DNA from 2 places in the Massilia sp. PAMC28688 genome. Region 2 is predicted to be linked to the other one. Evidence: riboswitches for the same ligand, from Rfam matches in the RefSeq annotation. Region 2 holds a riboswitch; the other holds the start of a gene.
What was found. Region 2 has a riboswitch for thiamine pyrophosphate ahead of KY495_RS17040 (TonB-dependent siderophore receptor). Riboswitches for the same ligand answer to the same signal wherever they lie in the genome.
Positions count from the first base shown of each region.

Region 1: linked by a shared signal. The riboswitch ahead of thiC (phosphomethylpyrimidine synthase ThiC) and the one ahead of KY495_RS17040 (TonB-dependent siderophore receptor) in region 2 are both predicted to bind thiamine pyrophosphate.

Region 1 is NZ_CP080378.1:1,018,407-1,022,792, forward strand. Features, by position in the region: gene thiC (phosphomethylpyrimidine synthase ThiC) at 1-1,546, opposite strand, end outside; TPP riboswitch at 1,609-1,714, opposite strand; gene KY495_RS04515 (S8 family serine peptidase) at 1,986-3,548, shown strand; gene KY495_RS04520 (S8 family serine peptidase) at 3,892-4,386, shown strand, end outside.
Region 2 is NZ_CP080378.1:3,783,234-3,787,619, reverse strand. Features, by position in the region: gene KY495_RS17050 (SRPBCC family protein) at 1-491, shown strand, start outside; gene KY495_RS17045 (iron-containing alcohol dehydrogenase) at 566-1,723, shown strand; TPP riboswitch at 1,772-1,872, shown strand; gene KY495_RS17040 (TonB-dependent siderophore receptor) at 1,957-4,071, shown strand; gene KY495_RS17035 (AAA family ATPase) at 4,086-4,386, opposite strand, start outside.

The DNA of each region.
Region 1 (4,386 bases), 2.7 Mb from region 2:
CATCCTTGACATCGTCCTTGTTGGGCAGGCCCAGGTGCTCCTTGGGCGTGACATAGCACAGCATGGCGGTGCCATACCAGCCGATCTGCGCCGCGCCAATGCCGGAGGTGATGTGATCGTAGCCAGGTGCGATATCCGTGGTCAGGGGCCCGAGCGTGTAGAACGGCGCTTCGCCGCACTGTTCAAGCTGCAGGTCCATGTTCTCCTTGATGAGCTGCATCGGCACGTGGCCCGGGCCTTCGATCATGACCTGCACGTCGTGCTTCCAGGCGATCTGGGTCAGTTCGCCCAGGGTCTTCAGTTCCGACAGCTGGGCTTCATCGTTGGCGTCGTAGATGGAGCCGGGACGCAGGCCATCGCCAAGCGAGAACGACACGTCATACGCCTTCATGATCTCGCAGATCTCTTCGAAGTGCGTGTACAGGAACGATTCCTTGTGATGGGCCAGGCACCACTTGGCCATGATCGAGCCGCCGCGCGAGACAATGCCGGTCAGGCGCTTGGCCGTCATGGGTACATAGCGCAGCAGCACGCCGGCGTGGATGGTGAAGTAATCGACGCCCTGCTCGGCCTGCTCAATCAAGGTATCGCGGTAGATTTCCCAGGTCAGGTCTTCCGCCTTGCCATTGACCTTTTCCAGCGCCTGGTAAATGGGCACGGTGCCGATCGGAACCGGGCTGTTGCGGATGATCCATTCGCGCGTTTCATGGATGTGCTTGCCGGTTGACAGGTCCATCACATTATCGGCGCCCCAGCGGATGGCCCAGGTCATTTTTTCCACTTCCTCGCCGATCGAGGATGTCACGGCCGAGTTGCCGATATTGGCGTTGATCTTGACCAGGAAATTGCGGCCAATGATCATCGGCTCGATTTCCGGATGGTTGATGTTGGCGGGGATGATGGCGCGGCCGCGCGCAATTTCATCGCGCACGAATTCGGCCGTGATGGTATCGGGAATGCTGGCGCCAAAGGACTGGCCCGGATGCTGGCGCCCGATCAGGGCGGCGGTCCGCTGGCCCATGGGACCGGACGCGGCCAGCTGGGCCAGGTATTCCTGGCGCCGCAGGTTTTCGCGGATGGCGACAAATTCCATTTCCGGGGTGATGATGCCGCGCCGCGCATAGTGCATCTGGGTCACGTTGGCGCCCTTGACGGCCCGGCGCGGGGTGCGGTGCAGCTGGAAACGCAGGGCATCGAGCGCCTTGTCGGCCAGGCGTTCGCGGCCGTAGGCGGAGCTGGGACCGTCCAGTTCTTCGGTGTCGCCGCGCTCGATGATCCAGGGCAGGCGCGGGGTCGCCAGGCCAGAGCGGATGTCGATCACGGCCTGCGGGTCGGAATACGGGCCCGAGGTGTCATAGAGATACACGGGGGGATTGGGTTCGGCGCCAAACGAGGCCGGGGTATCGGCCTGGCTCACTTCGCGCATCGGCACGCGCATGTCGGGGCGGCTGCCCTGCACGTAGTATTTGCGCGAATTGGGAAACGGGGCGATCGCGGCCTGGTCGACGGTGGCCGTGGCGGAATCGAATTTTAACGGGGCATTCATGTGGCTCCTTTGGGTGCAGGAGCCAGCAAAGGAGACAGGAGTGTGGACGAGCGGGTGACGCGAACCATTCTCACAAGCTTCCCTTCGCTGGCATTATCCAGATCAGGTTCAGAGGGTGTTTCTCACCCGCGCCTCGCTGTGCGATTTGCAGGACCCCTAGCGTGTGCTGCCTTGTAGCAGCGGACGGATTATACCTGCCTTGGGCGCAAGGCAACATGGTTAGATGCTTAAAATTGATCAATGCTGCGCACGGAACCGTTTCGTTCTTAAAAAGTTCCGCAAAAATCTACTATATATATTCACGTCCGCTATAAAAAACCCAACAGTGGCTGAATTTGAACGCGCTTAGGATAAGGCCTCGTCCACCCGGCGACCCAACCTCGCGCCGGGCGCAGCCACTACCTGCGTCCGGGTTCGCGACCTATTCGGAGACTGATCCATGAAGCACCTCACCACCGGCCTCACGGCCCTGTCCCGTGCCGCGCAACTGTGCCTGCTGGCGGCCGCCTTCGGCACCAGCGCCGGCGTGGCGGCAGCCGATACCACCCGCGTCATCGTCGCATTCAAGCCGGGCGTGACGGCCCAGGCGCGCGCCGCCATCGAAGCGGCGCGCGGTGCAGTCCGGCTGGAACTGCCGGCCCAACACGCCGTGGCGGTTGAACTGCCGGCCGCTGCCGTCGCCGCACTCAGGCGCCAAGCGCACTTTGCCTACGTGGAAGAAGACGTCAGGCGCTATCCGCTGGCGCTCACTTCTCCTTCCAAAACACCCTATCTGCACGGCCAGCGGGTGCCATACGGCATTGCCATGGTGCAGGCTGACCAGCTGCCGGACACGCAGGCGGCCAACCGCAAACTGTGCATCATCGATTCCGGCATCGACCGCGCCCATGAAGACTTGCGCACGGTGCCTGCCGACGGCATCCATGACACGGGAACCGGCTGGTGGAATACCGATGAAAACGCGCACGGCACCCACGTGGCCGGCACCATTGCGGCGCTCAACAACGCGGGCACGGGCGTGGTGGGCGTGGCGCCCAACGGCCGCCTCAAGCTGCACATCGTCAAGGTGTTCAGCGCCGACGGCTGGGCCTATTCATCCACGCTGGCCAAGGCGGCGCAGCAGTGCGGCGATGCCGGTGCCCACGTCATCAGCATGTCGCTCGGCGGCGGCCTGCCGAGCCAGACCGAGATCCGCACCTTCCAGGCGCTCGCGCTCAAGGGCGTGCTGTCGGTGGCGGCAGCCGGCAACAATGGCAATTCCGCCGTGTCCTATCCGGCCGGCTACCCCAGTGTGATGATGGTGGGGGCGGTGGACGAACATCGGCAGTGGGCCGGATTTTCCCAGTTCAACCACCAGATGGAACTGGCGGCGCCGGGGGTGGAAGTACTGTCCACCGTCCCCATGCGCTCCGGCTCGGAACCGGCACTGACCGTGGCGCGCGTCACTTACAGCCCGGGCAGCATGAGCGGCTCGCCGCAGCGCAGCGCCAGCGGCGCCCTGGCCGACTTTGGCCTGGGCGACAAGGTGAACCCGGCTGTCGCGGGAAAGGTATGCCTGATTGCGCGCGGCAATATCGACTTTGCGACCAAGGTCGGCAACTGCCAGAACAGCGGCGGGGTGGGGGCAGTGGTGTATAACAATGTCGCAGGCGGTTTTGGCGGCACGCTGGGCGCGGCAGTGACGGTCATTCCATCAGTGACCGCCTCCGATACCGAGGGCGCGCGCCTGAAAACCCAGCTGGGCCAGGCCGCCACGGTCACGGTCACGCCGGTCCACTATGCCTACTTTGACGGCACCTCCATGGCCACGCCCCACGTGGCGGCGGTGGCGGCACTGGTATGGAGCTATTTCCCAAGGTGCAGCGCGAGCCAGATTCGCGCCTCGCTCAATAAAAGCGCGCTGGACCTGGGCAGCGCCGGATGGGATGACAAATTCGGCCATGGCCTGGTGCAGGCCAAGGCGGCCCACGACCGGATTGCCGCGAAAGGATGTGGCATCTAGCCGCCACGCTGACGAAGAAAGGACGCTGCGGCGTCCTTTTTTGCTCTAGCCCGCGCTGCACCGTGCCGTGCCGTACGGCAACTAAATGGTATTATTTTAACAATACAGCTGCAGGGGAGCGAAATAATATCACCAAATCTCACGCCGGCAATCGTGAAAACTACATTTCGAGACAATTGACGAACTAAACAACACATATTGCTTTGCAATAAATAAGTTGATTGATTGATCCAGGAATCCCCTCATACACTGCTTCGATTGCAGGCCCAGAAGGCTTCGCAAACACCGGCACGCGGGCCTACAGAGCCTGCGGCAACATATGACACAATTCTTGGAGAAATACATGAGGAAAAATCAGCCAGGCATGTCCACGATCGCTGCAGCAGTCAAGGTACTTGCCGCAACAGTCGCATTCGGCGTCATCGGCAACGCTGCTGCAGCCGCCGACACCACCCGCGTCATCGTGGCATTCAAACCTGGCAGCGCGGCCAGCGTGAAGTCGGCAGTGCATGCTGCCAAGGGCAATATCAAGCACGACATATTCGGCATGGACGCAATGGCCATCGAAGTGCCCTTGACGGCACTGAAGGGTTTGCAGCACAACCCCAATGTGGCCTACGTGGAAGAAGACGTGATTCGCCGCCCCTTCGCCAGCACCACCCCCTCGACCGGCACACCCTACCTGCTGGGCCAGAAAGTCCCTTACGGCATCAAGCAAGTACAGGCTGACCTGCTGCCCGATACCTACGTGGCCAACCGCAAGGTGTGCATCATCGATTCCGGCATCGACCGCGCCCATGAAGACTTCGTCGGTTCCACCACCAATATGACCGGTGAA
Region 2 (4,386 bases):
TGACGCTGATCGTGGCGCTTGCCCTCACCAGGCCGGACAGCTTCACTGTCGAACGCCGCATTATCGTCAATGCCCCACCGGAAAAAATCATGGCCCTGGTGGCCGACTTTCGCAACTGGCAAAGCTGGTCGCCGTGGGAACAGCTCGACCCGGCCATGCAGCGCACCTTTGCCGGCCCGGCCAGCGGCAAGGGCGCCATCTATGAATGGAGCGGCAATTCCGATGTCGGGCGCGGGCGGATGGAAATTATTGAATTCGCGCCGCCCTCGAGAGCCGTGATCGAGCTCGCATTCAAGGAGCCCATGGCAGTGACGAACATGACCACCTTTGCCATGCATGGCGCCAACGGCAGCACCGAGGTAGTCTGGACCATGTCCGGGCCCATGCCCTTCGTCTCCAAGGTCATGAGCGTTTTCATGAGCATGGATACCCTGATCGGGCGCGACTTCGAGCGTGGCCTGGTCCGGCTCAAGACAGCTGCCGAGCGCTAGCGGCGCCGGCGCCGGCAGTGCGCGCGCGATTGAGCGATAATCGATGCCTTACGTCTCTCGCATAAGGATCCGCCGTGCTCAATTTCGACTTCTACAATCCCACCCAGGTGCTGTTTGGCCAGGGCCAGATCGCCGCGCTCTCCAAGCTGGTCCCGGCTAATGCGCGCGTGCTGCTGGTCTACGGCGGCGGCAGCATCAAGCAAAACGGCGTCTACAGCGAAGTGCTGGCGGCGCTTGCGGGCCACCACGTGAGCGAATTTTCCGGCGTTGAACCGAATCCCAGCTACGAAACGCTGATGCGCGCCATCGAACAGGTCAAGGCCGAAAAGATCGACTTCCTGCTGGCCGTCGGCGGCGGCTCCGTGATTGACGGCGCCAAGTTCATCGCCGCCGGCGCCCTGCTGGCCGACGACCCCTGGACCATTCTTGAAAAATACGGCAGCAACGTGAGCGAGGCCATGGACCTGGGTGTGATCCTCACGCTGCCGGCGACGGGATCGGAAACGAATGCTTCCAGTGTCGTCACCCGCAAGTCGACCCAGGAAAAGTTTGCCTTCATGAGCCGCAAGGTGTTCCCGAAGTTTGCCATCCTCGACCCCAGCAAGACCTATTCGCTGCCCGCGCGCCAGGTCGGCAATGGCGTGGTTGATGCCTTTGCCCACGTGATGGAGCAGTACATGACCTATCCGGTGGGCGCCAAGGTGCAGGACCGCTTTGCCGAAGGCATCCTGCTCACGCTGATCGAAGAAGGCCCCAGGGCCCTGTCCGCGCCCGACGACTACCAGGTACGCGCCAACGTCATGTGGTGCGCCACCCTGGCCCTGAACGGCCTGATTGGCGCCGGTGTGCCGCAGGACTGGGCCACCCACATGATTGGCCACGAACTGACCGCCCTGTACAACCTCGATCACGCCCAGACCCTGGCCGTCGTCATGCCCAGCATGCTGCGCCAGCGCAAGGACGCCAAGCGCGCCAAACTGCTGCAGTTCGCCGAGCGGGTGTGGGACATTCGCGACGGCAGCGAGGACGAGCGCATCGAGGCCGCCATCGCGCGCATGCAGGCATTTTTCGAGCAAATGGGCGTCAAGACCCGCCTGGCCGACTACCAGCTCGGCGCCGGCCATCTCGATGCGGTGCTGGGCAACCTTGAAAAGCACCGCTACACCAAGCTGGGCGAACACCGCGACGTGTCGCTCGAGGTCAGCCGCAAGGTGCTGGAGGCGAGCCTGTAGGGCCGCCGCGCGGCGGGCGGCGCCATGCTGCCCGCATGTGATAAAATTTGCATTCGCTAGGGGTCCTGGAACACGTTTTTTCCGGGTGAGAGATACCCTTCGTACCTGATCTGGATAATGCCAGCGAAGGAAAGCGCAAAGTAGTTCCCCTCCTTTGACCGCCTCCCCCGTCTGGCCCCAGCTGTTTTCAAGCATTGCACCGGCACGCCGGTGCGGGACCAAAAGAGCACACTATGTCATCGCCATCACTGCAGCACACCGTCATCGCCCTGGCCGTTTTCCAGGCTTTCTCTTCATGCGCCCAGGCGCAGACCACCGAACAGCCGATGACGGAAGTGGTGGTGACCGGTCAGTGGATCGCCGCCGACCGCGCCAGCGTGGGCAGCTTTTCCGATGTCCCCCTGCTCAAGACGCCGGCCTCGATCCTGTCGATCGGGCGCGAGCAGATGCAGGACCTGAACATCCGCAACACCAGCGACGCCAGCCGTTTTGAAGCGAGCGTGAGCGACTCGTACAACGCGGTCGGCTATGCCGAGATGTTTTCGATCCGCGGCTTCAAGCTCGATAACAACACCAGCTACCGCAAGGATGGTTTCGCCATCTCCAACGACACCCAGATCCCGCTCGAGAACAAGGAGCGCATCGAAATCCTCAAGGGCCTGGCCGGCATGCAGGCCGGGGTCACGGGGCCGGGAGGCATCATCAATTACGCCGTCAAGCGGCCCACCAGAAGCGACCTGCGTTCCGTCACCGTCGAGGTACGCGAACGCGGCACCGTGCTTGGCACGGTGGATGTGGGCGGACGATTCGACGACAAGCGCTTCGGCTATCGCTTCAACGCGGCGGCGGAAAAACTGCGCCCTTACGTCAAGGGTGCCGACGGCGAGCGCACCTTTGCCTCGGCGGCATTCGACTGGCAGGTGTCGGACCGGGCGCTGGTGCAGCTGGACATGGACTACCAGGACAAGTCCCAGATCACCGCGCCCGGCTACCAGCTGATTCGCAACGTGGCGCTGCCATCGAACGTGTCGGCCGCCACGCTGCTCAATGACCAGCCCTGGACCCGTCCGGTGGAGACCATCAGCTCCAATATCGGCCTGCGCTTTGAGTACAGGATCAGCGATGCCTGGCGCGCCACCGTGGCAGCCAACCGCCACGAGTTCAAGCGCGATGACTACACTGCCTTCCCCTACGGCTGCTCGGAAGAAGGGGACGGCTTCTATCCCGGGTACTGCAGCAATGGCGACTACGACGTGTACGACTACCAGAGCGAAGGCGAGCGCAAGACGCCGTTCGGGAGCCAGGCACTCGTGCAGGGTACCGTGCGCAGCGGCGGCATCAAGCATGAACTGGCATTTGGCTATGCCGACATGGAACGGCGCGAGTACTACGGCGACTATGTGTACGACTACGCCGGCGCCAGCAACATCTACCGCAACCGCATCGTGCCACCGGCGCCTGGCAATCCCCGCACCGGCGACGTCATCGAACAGCGCCACGACACCGAGCGCGCCGCCTTCGTGCAGGACGTGATGACACTCACGCCGGAACTGACGGTGCATGCCGGCGCGCGCCACGTGACGATCAAGCGCGGCCCGGACTACAAGGCCAGCTTCACCCTGCCCAACCTGTCGGTGGTGTACAGTCCGGCAACCGACTGGATCGTGTACGGCACCGTTGCCCATGGCATGGAGTACGGCGGCGAAGCGCCGTTTGGCACCCTGAACTATCGCACCGCGCAAGGTGTGCTGGCACCCAGCCGCTCCAAGCAGCTGGAACTGGGCATGAAGGGCGTCGTCAACGACAACGTGACCCTGACCGGCGCCCTGTTCGAACTCAAGCGCGGCAAGGAGCTGACCAACGCCGACAATTACTATGTCCGCGCCGGTGAACAGACCCACCGCGGCATCGAGCTGGCGGCCCAGGGCAAGGCCACGCGCGATCTCTACTACAGCGTATCGGCCATGGCGCTGCACACCCGCACCAGCGGTTCGGGCAGCGCCCTGTTCGATGGCAAGCGCACCGCCAACGTCCCGGCGTTCAAGGGCACCGCATTGCTGGAATATTCCGTGCCCGCGGTCAGTGGCCTCAAGCTCACGGGCGTACTGCAGTACGCCGGCAAAAAGGCGTTTGACGACGAAAACCTGGTATTCGTACCGAGCTACCACGTGATCGACCTGGGCGCGGCCTACGCCACCCGCATCGGCGGCTACCGCACCACGCTGCGCGCCCACGTGGAAAACGTGGCCGACAAGTTCTACTGGCGCGACGCCACGCCGGAACTGGGCGGCTACCTGCTGCCGGGCGCGCCACGCCGCGCACGCCTGTCGGCCCAGGTCGACTTCTAAGGCGCCGGGCGGCGTCAGTCTGCCCGGATGTAGCGCCCGGCCTGCAGGATGCGCTCCGGCAGGCTGCCGCCGACGAGCTGGTACGCGATGCCGCGCTCGGCCAGCCGCTCGATCACCTGCTCGTGGACCTGTTGCCGCACCTGCTCCGATTCGCGCTGCAGGCCGTCGGCCTGCCATGGGGTGTCGGGCGCCGTCACCAGCGTATAGGCGTAGTCGTGGCGCAGCGCCAGCTGCGCCAGCTCGTCATCGACCCGCCCCCAGTACCAGCGGCTGTACAGCGCCGTCATCAGCGGCGTGGTGTCGCAGAACAGGAAG